Regions from separate parts of the Paenibacillus sp. FSL R5-0923 genome, predicted to be linked through region 1. Evidence: predicted binding sites of a transcription regulator. Region 1 holds the regulator's gene; the other holds the start of a gene.

Region 1 (7,897 bases):
GTTTAATTCGAAGCAACGCGAAGAACCTTACCAGGTCTTGACATCCCTCTGAATCCACTAGAGATAGTGGCGGCCTTCGGGACAGAGGAGACAGGTGGTGCATGGTTGTCGTCAGCTCGTGTCGTGAGATGTTGGGTTAAGTCCCGCAACGAGCGCAACCCTTAACTTTAGTTGCCAGCAAGTAATGTTGGGCACTCTAGAGTGACTGCCGGTGACAAACCGGAGGAAGGTGGGGATGACGTCAAATCATCATGCCCCTTATGACCTGGGCTACACACGTACTACAATGGCCGGTACAACGGGAAGCGAAGCCGCGAGGTGAAGCCAATCCCATCAAAGCCGGTCTCAGTTCGGATTGCAGGCTGCAACTCGCCTGCATGAAGTCGGAATTGCTAGTAATCGCGGATCAGCATGCCGCGGTGAATACGTTCCCGGGTCTTGTACACACCGCCCGTCACACCACGAGAGTTTACAACACCCGAAGTCGGTGGGGTAACCCGCAAGGGAGCCAGCCGCCGAAGGTGGGGTAGATGATTGGGGTGAAGTCGTAACAAGGTAGCCGTATCGGAAGGTGCGGCTGGATCACCTCCTTTCTATGGAGAATCGTCTTCTGCAATGAAGACATTCAAATCGGAAGTTAAACTTCCAAAATCATTTAACGCGTATCCATTTGTTCGGTTTTGATGGAATTTGCGGGGCCATAGCTCAGCTGGGAGAGCGCCTGCCTTGCAAGCAGGAGGTCAGCGGTTCGATCCCGCTTGGCTCCACCAACAAACTTCATCTTTTTGTTATGTCTAGAATATTTTTAAACTTGATCCTTGAAAACTGGATACCGAAACGAATTTGCGTTTTAGAACATCTTTTAGCTAAAACTTGTGTAAACAAGTACGTTAGTTATTAGCTGGAAGCGAAGATTTTCAATTGTGCGAACAAGCGAAACATCGGAGCGAAGGTTAAGCTAATAAGAGCACACGGAGGATGCCTAGGCGCCAGGAGCCGACGAAGGACGTGGCGAACAACGAAACTGCCTCGGGGAGCTGTAAGCAAGCTTTGATCCGGGGGTGTCCGAATGGGGAAACCCAGCTGTGGTAATTCGCAGTTACTCATCTCTGAACACATAGGAGATGTAGAGGCAGACCAGGGGAACTGAAACATCTAAGTACCCTGAGGAAGAGAAAACAATAGTGATTCCGTCAGTAGCGGCGAGCGAACGCGGAACAGCCTAAACCTAAGAGCTTGCTCTTAGGGGTTGTGGGACGTCTCACATGGAGTTACAAAGGAATATGGTAGGCGAAGAGGTCTGGAAAGGCCCGCGATAGAGGTAAAAGCCCTGTAGCCTAAACTGTGTTCTCTCCGAGACGGATCCCGAGTAGTGCGGGGCACGTGAAACCCCGTATGAATCCAGCAGGACCATCTGCTAAGGCTAAATACTACCTGGCGACCGATAGTGAAACAGTACCGTGAGGGAAAGGTGAAAAGCACCCCGGAAGGGGAGTGAAATAGAACCTGAAACCGTGTGCTTACAAAAAGTCAGAGCCCTATCTATGGGTGATGGCGTGCCTTTTGTAGAATGAACCGGCGAGTTACGTTTAACATGCAAGGTTAAGTCGAGAAGACGGAGCCGCAGCGAAAGCGAGTCTGAATAGGGCGATTTAGTATGTGGACGTAGACCCGAAACCGTGTGATCTACCCCTGTCCAGGGTGAAGGTGCGGTAACACGCACTGGAGGCCCGAACCCACGCATGTTGAAAAATGCGGGGATGAGGTGGGGGTAGCGGAGAAATTCCAATCGAACTCGGAGATAGCTGGTTCTCCCCGAAATAGCTTTAGGGCTAGCCTCGGTATAAGAGTAGTGGAGGTAGAGCACTGATTGGGTGCGGGGTCCGCAAGGATTACCAAGCTCAGTCAAACTCCGAATGCCATATACTTATTGCCGGGAGTCAGACAGTGAGTGCTAAGATCCATTGTCAAAAGGGAAACAGCCCAGACCATCAGCTAAGGTCCCCAAGTGTGTGTTAAGTGGGAAAGGATGTGGAGTTGCACAGACAACCAGGATGTTGGCTTAGAAGCAGCCACCATTGAAAGAGTGCGTAATAGCTCACTGGTCGAGTGACTCTGCGCCGAAAATGTAACGGGGCTAAACACACCACCGAAGCTATGGCTAGATACGTATGTATCTGGGGTAGGGGAGCGTTGTATGTGGGTTGAAGGTGTACCGTAAGGAGCGCTGGACAGCATACAAGTGAGAATGCCGGTATGAGTAACGAAAAGATCAGTGAGAATCTGATCCGCCGAAAGCCCAAGGTTTCCTGAGGAAGGCTCGTCCGCTCAGGGTAAGTCGGGACCTAAGGCGAGGCCGAAAGGCGTAGTCGAAGGACAACAGTTTGAAATTACTGTACCACCGTAATCCGCTATGAGCGATGGGGTGACGCAGGAGGGTAGTGACGCGGACTGATGGATATGTCCGTCTAAGCAGTGAGGCTGATGTGTAGGCAAATCCGCACATCGTTAAGGCTGGGCTGTGATGGGGAGCGAAAATTACAGTAGCGAAGGTCATGATCTCACACTGCCAAGAAAAGCCTCTAGCCAGGAGAAGGTGCCCGTACCGCAAACCGACACAGGTAGGCGAGAAGAGAATTCTAAGGCGCGCGGAAGAACTCTCGTTAAGGAACTCGGCAAAATGACCCCGTAACTTCGGGAGAAGGGGTGCCCCGGTAGTGTGAATAGCACGAGGGGGCCGCAGTGAAAAGGCCCAAGCGACTGTTTAGCAAAAACACAGGTCTGTGCGAAGCCGCAAGGCGAAGTATACGGGCTGACGCCTGCCCGGTGCTGGAAGGTTAAGGGGAGTGGTTAGGGGTAACCCGAAGCTATGAACCGAAGCCCCAGTAAACGGCGGCCGTAACTATAACGGTCCTAAGGTAGCGAAATTCCTTGTCAGGTAAATTCTGACCCGCACGAATGGCGTAACGACTTGGGCGCTGTCTCAACGAGAGATCCGGTGAAATTTTAATACCTGTGAAGATGCAGGTTACCCGCGACAAGACGGAAAGACCCCATGGAGCTTTACTGCAGCTTGATATTGAATTTGGGTACGATCTGTACAGGATAGGTGGGAGCCGTAGAAATCGGAGCGCAAGCTTCGGTGGAGGCGCCGTTGGGATACCACCCTGATCGTATCTAGGTTCTAACCTAGTACCCTAATCGGGTACGGGGACCGTGTCAGGCGGGCAGTTTGACTGGGGCGGTCGCCTCCTAAAGAGTAACGGAGGCGTTCCAAGGTTCCCTCAGAATGGTTGGAAATCATTCGAAGAGTGCAAAGGCATAAGGGAGCTTGACTGCGAGACCTACAAGTCGAGCAGGGACGAAAGTCGGACTTAGTGATCCGGTGGTACCGCATGGAAGGGCCATCGCTCAACGGATAAAAGCTACCCTGGGGATAACAGGCTTATCTCCCCCAAGAGTCCACATCGACGGGGAGGTTTGGCACCTCGATGTCGGCTCATCGCATCCTGGGGCTGAAGTAGGTCCCAAGGGTTGGGCTGTTCGCCCATTAAAGCGGTACGCGAGCTGGGTTCAGAACGTCGTGAGACAGTTCGGTCCCTATCTGTCGTGGGCGCAGGAAATTTGAGAGGAGCTGTCCTTAGTACGAGAGGACCGGGATGGACGTACCGCTGGTGCACCAGTTGTTCCGCCAGGAGCATGGCTGGGTAGCTACGTACGGACGGGATAAGCGCTGAAAGCATCTAAGCGTGAAGCCCCCCTCAAGATGAGATTTCCCAATTAGTAAGACCCCTTGAAGACGACGAGGTAGATAGGTTGGAGGTGGAAGTGCAGTAATGCATGGAGCTGACCAATACTAATCGGTCGAGGGCTTATCCTATACTTAAGACGCAAATTCAATTCGGATTCAGTTTTCAGGCATCAAGCCTGAGCATTTACGCTGTAAATGCCCGTTTGGTGGCGATAGCGGAGGGGTTCCACGCGTACCCATCCCGAACACGACCGTTAAGCCCTCCAGCGCCGATGGTACTTGGACCGAAGGGTCCTGGGAGAGTAGGACGTTGCCAAGCACAATTAGACCACTGTTGAGTAATCGACAGTGGCTTTTTTGCGTTTATTATAGACTGTGGAAAACTTGTGGATAAACTTTTGGATTTGCAGAAAAAGTTACGCACATGTGGATAGATGATTGAAAGAGAAATAACCCCTAAATAGTGTGGATTAAATACATATTTATATGGATCTGTCAACAGAAAACCTAAGTAGTACACGGGTTGCTGTGGATATAGCCGGGATTATGTGGATAGAGTTATTGATAAGTGGATAACTATTTTAACTTGGATGTGACAAGATTTCAAGACTATTTTTAAAACTGTATAGAGCTGTGGATAACTAAAAATAAAGTTATAAATAATGCAATAGATTAGCGCACAATTGACGCTCTTGTTATACTTATCCTAAAAGTAATTTTATAAAGGATGAGGTGAGTTTGTGGTAATAAGACAGTTACGTTCGGAAGAATTCGATGCAAGCATGAACTTGTCAGAATATGCTTTTCAGTACAAGCTTCCTAGTGAAAAAAGAGCAAGTGCTAAGGAAAGATTCAAGCCTGAACAGGTATGGGGTGCTTTTGAGGACGGAACATTGGAAGCTAAATTGACAATTATTCCTTTCCAAGTCTACATACAGGGCAGAGTGGTACCTATGGGTGGTATAGCAGGAGTAGCTACATGGCCAGAGAACCGCAGACAAGGACATGTGGCAAATCTTTTGTCTCATGCACTGCATACGATGAATGAGGCGGGGCAAACGCTCTCTTTTCTACACCCATTCTTGATTCCGTTCTATCGTAAATTTGGCTGGGAAGTTTATTGTGAATATAAGAAATACTCTATTCCAGTAGCGAAATTTCCTAAAAAGGTTGAAGTTGAGGGCAAGGTTAAACGGGACATAAAGGATATCGAAGTATTGGATAGCCTATATACTCGATTCGCTGTCAGTTATAACGGGACACTTAAGCGCGATTTGGACTGGTGGAAGAACTCTGTTCTAGATGATGAAGGAAAGAGTGCAGTATTTTACTCCAAGAGTGGTGAACCAGAGGGATATGTGCTGTATAAGGTAGAGAACAGAGAACTGGTCATTGATGAATTTGTTTTTTTGAATGAACAAGCTCGGCAGGGGCTGTGGACATTTCTTGCGAACCATGATTCGATGGTGACCGGTGCATCCTTAAAGCTGGTGCCTTCAGATGACATATTACCTTTCTTGCTGCCAGATCCACGTATAGGACAAGAGAATTATCCTTATTTTATGGGGCGGATTGTTAATGCCAAGTCATTCATTGAAACTTACGCCTTCAGAGGAAACAGTAGTCAAAAGAAGCAGCTTATATATATCGAAGATAAGTATGCACCTTGGAATGATGGGCTATGGGCATGGAATATCTCTAATGAGGGCTCGGCTACTTTGATTCGAGTGGAAAGGGAACGGGCGGAAGCAGACTTTAGCTGTGATATAGGCACTTTGACGGCCTTGATGCTTGGATACAAACGACCAACAGAGATGGCTCGTTATGGAAGTGTCTCTGGCCACGCAGCAGCACTGGAATGGTTTGAAGAAATTATTCCACAAGCACAGACAGCTTTATTTGATCATTTTTAAAAATATAAGAAAGTATAAGTTTCATGCTATACATTATCCTTATATTTCTCGCATAAACGCTTATCGCCCTAATAAGGATACCGAAGGCGTTTATACTTGACAAAAATTAGGCTCTCCCCTTCGAAAGAAGTTGGGAGAGTTCTTTATTTCCGAATACATTCGCTGAAAAAAGTGAAAAATAAGAGAATCCACTTGGAATTAGCACAGAATATGTTATAATATTAAAAAGTCAAAGAAAGTCAAAGTCAACGAAGCTTAATGACAGCGATCCGATCCTCTGAACACGTGGGATTATCCACAAATGTTTAAGTTCAATTAAAGACCATTGTCATTATGAATGCAAGTTGCAATCGGTATTATAAGATTTAAGCACTGGAGGATGAGTGATGCGCAATATCTCTGATATTATCGAACAATATCTGAAGAATATTTTGCATGAAAGTCCCGAAGGTACGGTGGAAATCCAGCGAAATGACCTGGCGGACCAGTTCTCATGCGTACCGTCACAGATCAATTATGTCATCAGTACACGCTTTACTCTAGAAAAAGGTTATGTGGTGGAAAGTAAGCGTGGTGGCGGGGGATATATTCGTATTCAACGTTTTGAATTACCGCCTAACGTGGCACTGCATGCCCATTTAAACCATACTATAGGTGGCGGGATTGATCAGAACGCTGCTGAAGGGCTGATTTATCAGCTGGAGGAAGCTGGTTTTCTAAGTAAGCGTGAAGCGTGCCTTATGCGCGCTGCTGTTTCTCGGGAATGCCTAACGGTTAAGATTCCATACCGGGATGAGATTCGTGCCAAGATTATGAAGGCGATGTTAATCTCTTTGTTAGGCAAATAATTGTCAACCATAAGGGAGGGGCTTTCGCTTATGCAATGCCAGGAATGTGGCGTCAAGCCGGCAACACTCCACTTCACTAAGATCGTGAATGGAGAGAAGACGGAGTTTCATATCTGCGAGAGCTGTGCACGGGAGAAGGGTGAACTCATTCCCGGAACGGCTGGAGGATTCTCCATCCACAGTCTGCTCTCAGGTCTGCTTGATCTTGAAGGTGCCGGCAAGGAGAAGTCGGCTGCAACGAAGACAACGCAGAGTCTGCAATGTGAGAATTGTGGGATGACGTACTCCCAGTTTAGCAAATTAGGCCGTTTTGGCTGTAGCTCCTGTTATGAATATTTTAACAGTGCACTGGACCCGCTTTTTAAGCGAGTGCATGGCAGTACTTCACATGTAGGTAAGATTCCGAAACGTGCAGGAGCTCAGATTGTGTTTAGACGCCAAATTGATGAACTCAAGCAGGAATTACAGCAAAGTATTACACAAGAAGAATTCGAGAAAGCAGCGGAGCTGCGAGATCAGATTCGTAAACTTGAAAAAGAAATAGCACAAGAGTAAAGTCTTTGATATATAGGGGGGATATGACATGTCAAGTCTCCGATTTACTGAACAAGCGCTTAGTGATTGGATGCGTTCTGGAGGTAGTCACTCCGAGATTGTAATTAGCAGTCGTATGCGTATTGCCCGTAATCTAGAGCATCTTCCGTTCCCAATGCTGGCTTCCTTAGAGCAATCGGAAGAAGTATTAGAGCTACTGGCTCCTGTGTTTCATGAGGAAGCAGCTGCAGATTTCGGATCTTTTCAACTCCTAAAGCTTGATGAAGTGAATGAACTGGACAAAAAGGTATTGGTTGAGAAGCATCTAATCAGTCCTAACTTGGCTAATGATTCGCGCAGTGCGGCCGTCTTATTAAATGAAGATGAGTCGGTCAGCATCATGATTAACGAAGAGGACCATCTGCGAATCCAATGTCTGTTTCCTGGTCTTCAGGTTAGAGAAGCATGGGATCGTGCGACGGCGATCGATGATATATTCGAGGCAGCTGTCAATTACGCTTTTGATGATAAAAGAGGATATTTGACTAGTTGTCCCACCAATGTTGGTACTGGGCTTCGTGCCTCGGTAATGCTGCATCTACCAGCGCTTGTAATGACTCATCAGATCAATCGCATATTGTCTGCAGTGAACCAAGTGGGATTGACTGTAAGAGGAATTTACGGTGAGGGTAGCGAAGCAGTAGGGAACATCTTTCAAATTTCTAATCAGATCACTCTCGGTCAAACGGAAAGTGAAATTATAGAGAACCTTCACAGTGTAGTTACCCAGATTATTGAGCATGAGCGAAATGCACGTGAACGGTTGCTTGTTGATTCCGCCCTGAGAATAA
Region 2 (7,897 bases), 800 kb from region 1:
TTGCGGGGTGCCTTTTTGGCGGGCGGATCCGTTAATAATCCGGAGGGTTCCTCTTATCATTTGGAGATTTCCTCGATGTATGAGGAGCATTGTAAGGCGCTGGTCGATCTGGCTGGTGAATTTCACCTAAACGCACGCTGCATTGAACGTAAAAAAGGGTTCATTCTATACATTAAAGAAGGCGAGAAGATTATCGAATTCTTAAGTCTGATCGGGGCGCATCAAGCGTTGTTCAAATTTGAGGATGTAAGAATTATGCGTGATATGCGTAATTCCGTGAATCGGATCGTGAACTGCGAGACCGCGAATCTCAATAAAACGATAAGTGCCGCGGTGCGGCAGATTGAGAATATCAAACTGCTGCAGCGAGAAGTGGGGCTGGAGAGCCTACCGGATAAACTGCGGGAAGTTGCAGAAATTCGAATGGCACATCCAGATATCAACCTTAAAGAGGTTGGTGAAATGCTGAAAGGTACGGTTAGTAAGTCCGGAGTAAATCATCGTCTTCGTAAGATTGATGAACTGGCGGACAAGGTTCGAGGCGGCTAGTCACTTTTTTTCTAGTGTGGTTTACGTTATAATGATATAATAATATAAAATTAATGTGAAATTTTTGGGGAGAACTCAATTAGGGGGTAAGCGTTTCATGACAAAGCACCCGGTAGTTGTTCGGTTGAAGACAGGGCTACACGCTCGACCGGCAGCATTGTTTGTGCAAGAAGCTAACAAGTTTTCGTCGGAGATTTTCGTGGAAAAAGACGATAAAAAAGTAAACGCCAAAAGTATTATGGGTATTATGAGCCTAGCGATCAGTTCCGGCACGGAGATCTATATCAGCGCGGATGGTGCAGACGCGGATCAAGCTGTAAACGCTTTGACGAGTCTCGTCAGCAAAGAAGAGCTTGAGAACCAATAATCTTTTGAAATGACTTTCTATCGCATGACTAAAAAGCCCCCAGGGGCTTTTTTTTATACCAAAAAATAGATTTTAACTGTGCAACATTTACCAAAAAGACTCGTCTAGAGGATAATAACAAATCACAAAAGATGAAAGGGGCTGGCAAATATGAAAGGTTTGGTAAAAAAGATTGGTTCAGTGTTGATTGTAGGAAGTTTGTTAATTGGAGGGATTAGCATGAGTGGAGTCTTCCAAGGTCCCGCAAAGGCTTACGCAGATGAAGTGCAGAAAAATGTCGTTAGTGTAGTAGGTAAAGGTGAATTGTCCATCAAGCCGGATATTGTATACTTGTCCATCGGTGTGGATACTACGGCTACAACTGCGCAAGAAGCGCAAAAAACAAATGCTGCTAAAATCCAAAAGATCACTACACTACTGAAGGGGACTTGGAAAATCGCAGATAAGGATATTCAAAGTACCCAATTCTATGTGCAACCCAACTACAGTTATAGCGAAAAAGAAGGACAGCAAGTGAAAGGATACAACGCGAATCATACACTGTTAGTGTCCTATAGAGATCTGACCAAGGTTGGTGAATTGCTAGACGCTGCATCTGCGGCGGGGGCAAATAATATCGGAAATGCACGTTTTTCCGTGGAAGATACTTCTGCCTTTGAAGCTCAGGTGATTGAAAAGGCGATGGCGAACGCAGATGTTAAAGCAGGTGCTATTGCTAAGGCAGCTAAACGTAGCTTGGGTCAAGTAATCACGGTCAGCCAAAATGATGGCAATGTCACTCCGGTTTATTTTGAACAAAATCTAAAAATGGAAATGGCTGCAGCAGATGCTGGTGCAAGCACATCCGTTCAACCGGGAGTAGTTAAAGTTACAACACAGCTGAGCGTAATGTATGAATTGAAATAGTAGCAGAACAAGATGATTGCAGAGAGGAGAGGTGATCTTCCACTAGTAATAGTGGGGGGCGCCTCTTTTTTTGTGTAAATTCTCCAAGATTAGGTTTAATAAACTGGAAAGGAGTGGGAAAACAAGATGATGAATATTTCAAAAGAAACAGTACGCAAATGGGGCATAGGTTTGATGTCGGCGGGATTATTGCTTGGTGGAGGATTGCTGCCTAGTGATAAGGGTTATGCAGCGTCTGATCAGACGAAGAGCAAGGCTATTGCTGCAAGTATAGCTTTAAAGGCGAACGGGGTAATTTCTCAGCAGACAGGTATTTTGCAGGAAGGGAAGGTCTGGATTCCGATTACCTTTATGCGTGATGTGCTGCAATTACCTCTAACTTATGATAAAAAAGAAAATGCATACACGATCGGAAAGGGAACGACTAAGGCCAAGTTGCTGTTATCTAGCTATGGTACTTCAATTTGGGTGAACAATTATTACATTCGAGAGTATGAAGGAAAGCTAATAAACAACCGGCTTTATGTTCCATCCGGTCTGTTAAATGATTATTTGGGCTATAAAGTGGATTGGAGTCGGGGCTCTAGTAGGTTGAATGTGGTGAATAGATCACAGAATGCGTTGATAGTAACTACGGAGACCTATGTTAAGGATCGAAAAGAGGCTTTGATCCAGCTTGATTATCCGAAGTTTAGTGGATTAAGCAATTCCAACGAACAGCAGGCCATGAATGATATTTTGAAAGAAAGTGCCATGAAATTCGCTGCAGGCGCAGAGAAGGATATCTCGAATCGATCCGGGTCAGAACCTAAGTATACCTATGATATAGATTATGTGGTGACCTACAATCAGGATGGTGTGATCAGCTTAGTGATGTCACAGTATAGCGATACGGGCGGCGCTCATGGTATGACCAATCGGGAGGCGTTTACCTTTTCGCTCAAGGATGGCAAACGTCTACTGTTGGGCGACCTGTTCGGAGCTAACCCAAACTACAAAAAAGAGTTGAATGCTAAGTTGAACAAGCTAGTAAAAGCGGAGGAAAGTTATTTGGGAGGGTTCAACGGATTGAATACGGAAAAGTATTTTTATCTGAAGGATGATCAGGTCGTTCTGTTCTTCCAATTGTATGAATACACAGCTTATGCTGCGGGGTTCCCGGAATATCCCTTTACTTTCAAAGAATTGTTGCCGGAAGGCGGTAGCCCATTTGCTGCTGTAAAATAAATAGAGAAGTCGTACCCGCTAGTGTCACCACTGGACATCTCCCCCTTACCAGAATCACCTCGAATTCATATGCTAAATGGAGTAACTAGTTTATGAACGGGGGAGAGCTATGAGCTATCAATACACTGCAATTGGCGATTCCTTGACGACTGGATTTGGCGCTCTGCCAGGGAACGGTTTTGTACCGGTGTACCGTAGAATGGCGGAAGGGAGACTGCGTTCTAATGTAGCCTCTACGAATTTGGGCGTGAATGGATTGACTACTTCTGAACTGGAACAGCGGCTGCGGGGGAGTGCAATGACTCGCGAAGCCATTCGAGCAGCCGACATCATCACTCTATCCATCGGTGGCAACGATTTAATCCATGCTGCGAAGGCTGCAGCTAGACAACCTGAAAATTTATCTAAAGAGCTGCGAAGATCATTGCAAGAATGCAAACAAAATTTTGCTGCAATTATGAGTATCCTCTTCCAATTGAAGACGGGAACGCGTAGACCTTTTATCATTCGGATTGTGGGACTGTATAATCCTTATCCTCAGGTAGTGGGTGCTACAGAGTGGGTGCGGCAGTTTAACCGCTATGCCTCACAGTATAGTAGCCGAGTATGTGGGTTTGCTTCTATCTATAGTGAGTTTGCAGGAAATGAGAGAGGGCTATTATCGATTGACCACTTACATCCGAATGGCCGAGGCTACCGTGTGATTGCTGAGAAACTCGATGCGCTTGGATATGGCGGTTTGATTTAACTGAGATTCGTATGAAGTGGTGGTCTGAAAAGTAAAGAGGCTGTGCGCTAACCATCAAGTGGATAGGGCACAGCCTCTTTGTGTTGTTTTATAGCTTACACACCGCTAGGCAGTGTTTTCTCGATGACTTTATCAACGATACCGTAAGTTGCCGCATCTGCAGCAGTCATGAAGTAATCACGATCTGTATCCTTCTCAATACGTTCTAGCGGTTGACCCGTACGTTCTGCAAGAATACGATTCAACTTATCACGCAATTTGAGGATACGGCGGGCACGGATTTCGATATCCGTTGCTTGACCTTGAGCACCACCCAGAGGTTGGTGAATCATGATCTCACTGTTAGGCAGTGCGAAGCGTTTGCCTTTAGCGCCAGCGTTAAGTAGGAAAGCTCCCATGGAAGCTGCCATACCTACACAGATGGTGGAAACATCCGGTTTAATGTACTGCATTGTATCAAAAATAGCCATACCTGCAGTAATGGAACCGCCGGGGCTATTCACGTAAAGGTGAATGTCCTTCTCCGGATCTTCGGCAGCCAAGAACAGCATTTGTGCGATGATAGAATTGGCTACCACGTCATTAACCTCCGTTCCAAGGAAAATGATGCGGTCCTTCAGCAGGCGGGAATAGATGTCATAAGCGCGCTCACCGCGGTTGCTCTGTTCTACTACCATAGGAATATAACTCACGTGGAAAACCTCCTTGATATTGGTTCTTCAAATGTATTCATTTTTACTCTTGCCGTATTACCCACATGATAAACAAATTCAAACAAAAAGTCAAAGAAAGTCAAACTTATATTCAAAAAAAAGAGCCGACACGCGGCTCTTTGGTTAAGTAGTAGTATAGGCACTACTAAATTATGTACAAAAGTGAAATTAATGGCGCGCCCGCCAAGAATCGAACTTGGATCTCAGGCTTCGGAGGCCTACGTCATATCCATTGGACCACGGGCGCAACAAAAATGATTATAATACAATTTCTGTGCAATTGCAATGAATTAATAATACTGTACACAGGCTCTATCCCTAGTCTTCAAGGCGGACAAGCGTACATTGTGTTTCACTCAGCGTAAGAATCTGGATTGTTAATGACAGGTTTTTTGGAGCTGAACCTCTTTCCCAATCTTATAAATGTATAAGAAGACAAGCGCTTGAGAATTCTACTCTCGGAAGACTTGCACTTCGAGCAATATTTGGTTAGAATATGAGTGGGACTTAAAAAGTTTACCCGGGACATTTTGAGACCATGAACAAGGGAATAGAGGAAGACGAAGTTGCAGGAGTGAAAGTATGCGTAATTTATTAGATATCCAAAAGCAGCTTCTGCCTGATCTCATGGAAACCCTTAAGAGACGGTACACGATTCTTCATCAGATCATGCTGTCCGATATAATTGGGCGCAGAACGCTTGCCGCTTCGCTTGATATGACTGAGCGGGTACTGCGTGCCGAGACGGATCTTCTGAAATCGCAAGGGCTCATTGAGATCGAGAGTGTTGGCATGCGCATTAGCGCTGCTGGACGTAGACTGCTTGATTTGCTAGAGCCGGTCGTTAAGAGCCTGTTTGGTCTGGATGAGCTGGAAGAGAAAATTCGGGCAACGTACGGTCTGGATAAAGTTATTGTGGTGCCGGGTGATTGTGAGTCATCGCCGTTCACCAAACGTGAGCTTGGCCGAGCGGGTGCAAAAGCGCTGCTCAGTGTACTTCGTACAGATGATATAGTTGCTGTCACAGGTGGATCAACGCTTGCCGATATGGCTGATCAACTGACACCGCCGTTATCGCTTTCCTATAAGAACGCTTGGTTTGTTCCGGCGCGTGGTGGATTAGGAGAGAGTATGGAGATTCAAGCCAATACGATTGCCTCAACAATGGCAAAACGGGTAGGAGCGAATTACCGGTTGCTGCATGTACCTGATTTACTTAGTGGGGATGCCTACCAGTCACTAGCACTTGACTCTAATATTGGAGAGATTGTACAAATCATCCGCAGTTCGCGTATTATTGTACATGGGATTGGGGATGCCATTGAAATGACTCGCCGCCGCAAGCTGGATGAGGCAACTGTCTCAGAAATCCAGGGTGAGGGAGCCGTGGCTGAATCCTTTGGGTATTACTTTAACGAAGATGGTCAGGTTGTCCATACGATGCTTACGATGGGACTACGTCTAGAAGATATTGTTCGGACGGAGACAGTCATCGGTATTGCTGGAGGCAAACCAAAGGCCAAAGCCATTCATGCCATGCTGCGTTTCGGGCAGGAGAATATACTCGTCACCGACGAGGCTGCTGCTGTGGAAATCGGCAAGGAAATTGATAATCAGTTACAGATATCCTCGTAACTCACTAGAACATATATCTTGCATCATACTTAACATTGTTGTCATGACAGGCTTCACGGTCTGTTTTGAATAAATAAAACGAATTCTAGGAGGAACTATTCAATGAGTGTAAAAGTTGGAATTAACGGATTTGGACGTATTGGACGCCTTGCTTTCCGCCGTATTCAAAATGTAGAAGGTATCGAAGTGGTAGCAATCAACGACTTGACTGACGCTAAGATGCTTGCTCATTTGCTTAAATATGATACAACTCAAGGTAAATTCCAAGGTGATGTTGAAGTGCATGATGGCTTCTTCAAAGTCAATGGCAAAGAAGTTAAGGTTCTTGCTAACCGCAACCCTGAAGAATTGCCATGGGGCGACCTAGGCGTTGATATCGTACTTGAGTGCACAGGTTTCTTCACAACTAAAGAAGCAGCTGAAAAACACTTGAAAGGTGGAGCTAAGAAAGTAGTTATCTCCGCTCCAGCTACTGGCGACATGAAAACTGTCGTTTACAACGTTAACGATGACATTCTTGATGGTACTGAGACTGTTATTTCCGGCGCATCTTGCACAACGAACTGCCTAGCTCCAATGGCAAAAGTATTGAACGACAAGTTCGGTATCGTTGAAGGCTTGATGACTACAATTCACGCTTACACTGGTGACCAAAACACTTTGGATGCTCCACACGCTAAAGGTGACTTCAGACGCGCTCGTGCAGCAGCTGAAAACATCATTCCTAACACTACTGGTGCTGCTAAAGCAATCGGTCTTGTTATTCCAGAACTTAAAGGTAAATTGGATGGTGCGGCTCAACGTGTTCCAGTTGCAACTGGTTCCCTGACTGAGCTTGTAACTGTTCTTGATAAGAGCGTTACTGTTGAAGAAATCAACGCAGCAATGAAAGCAGCTTCCGATCCAGACACTTATGGTTACACTGAAGATGAAATCGTATCTTCCGATATCAAAGGTATGACTTTCGGATCCCTGTTCGATGCTACACAAACTAAAGTATTGACTGTTGGCGACAAACAACTCGTTAAGACTGTTGCTTGGTATGACAATGAAATGTCCTACACTGCACAATTGGTTCGTACTTTGGAGAAATTCGCTAAAATCGCTAAGTAATTGACTTGATATAAGTAACATCTATAGAGCGGAAACAGAAGTTCCTTGTTTCCGCTCTTTCTAAATGTATTTCTTGTTTCCTGCTAGAAACAACTTTGGGTGTGGAGGAATTAATCATGAACAAAAAGAGCGTCCGTGATGTAGAAGTAAAGGGTAAACGCGTATTTGTACGCGTGGATTTCAACGTACCTGTAGAAGACGGTAAGATTACTGATGATACTCGTATTCGCGAAACCCTTCCAACCATTAAATATTTGATTGAGAACGGTGCAAAGATCATTCTTGCGAGTCACATGGGTCGTCCTAAAGGTCAATTCGTAGATTCCATGCGTTTGACTACTGCTGCTGAACGTCTGTCCGAGCTTCTCGGCAAACCAGTAGCTAAAGCTGACGAAGCTGTTGGCGAAGCTGTCAAAGCAAAAATTGCTGAGCTAGGCGAAGGCGACGTACTTGTACTTGAGAATGTTCGTTTCTACCCAGGCGAAGAAAAGAACGATCCTGAATTGGCTAAACAATTCGCTGAACTGGCTGATTTGTTCGTCAATGATGCGTTTGGTGCGGCTCACCGTGCACATGCATCGACAGAAGGTATCGCTCATTTCCTACCAGCTGTATCCGGTCTTTTGATGGAGAAAGAAT

The links. Region 1 encodes CtsR, which represses protease genes until heat stress. Its sites were predicted from a motif close to ATGGTCAATAAAGGTCAAACA; they were not measured.
Region 2: the regulator CtsR is predicted to act here: its motif matches at 4,576-4,596, upstream of clpP (ATP-dependent Clp endopeptidase proteolytic subunit ClpP).

What each region holds. Positions count from the first base shown of each region.
Region 1 covers NZ_JBBPAT010000001.1:1,370,059-1,377,955, forward strand. Annotated here, with positions in the region: rRNA gene MKX35_RS05970 (16S ribosomal RNA) at 1-593, shown strand, start outside; tRNA gene MKX35_RS05975 (tRNA-Ala) at 695-770, shown strand; rRNA gene MKX35_RS05980 (23S ribosomal RNA) at 952-3,880, shown strand; rRNA gene rrf (5S ribosomal RNA) at 3,954-4,070, shown strand; gene MKX35_RS05990 (GNAT family N-acetyltransferase) at 4,492-5,664, shown strand; gene MKX35_RS05995 (CtsR family transcriptional regulator) at 6,051-6,512, shown strand; gene MKX35_RS06000 (UvrB/UvrC motif-containing protein) at 6,543-7,067, shown strand; gene MKX35_RS06005 (protein arginine kinase) at 7,096-7,897, shown strand, end outside.
Region 2 covers NZ_JBBPAT010000001.1:570,294-578,190, reverse strand. Annotated here, with positions in the region: gene whiA (DNA-binding protein WhiA) at 1-549, shown strand, start outside; gene MKX35_RS02495 (HPr family phosphocarrier protein) at 647-916, shown strand; gene MKX35_RS02490 (SIMPL domain-containing protein) at 1,067-1,822, shown strand; gene MKX35_RS02485 (PdaC/SigV domain-containing protein) at 1,949-3,049, shown strand; gene MKX35_RS02480 (GDSL-type esterase/lipase family protein) at 3,159-3,797, shown strand; gene clpP (ATP-dependent Clp endopeptidase proteolytic subunit ClpP) at 3,893-4,489, opposite strand; tRNA gene MKX35_RS02470 (tRNA-Arg) at 4,683-4,757, opposite strand; gene MKX35_RS02465 (sugar-binding transcriptional regulator) at 5,093-6,145, shown strand; gene gap (type I glyceraldehyde-3-phosphate dehydrogenase) at 6,248-7,258, shown strand; gene MKX35_RS02455 (phosphoglycerate kinase) at 7,375-7,897, shown strand, end outside.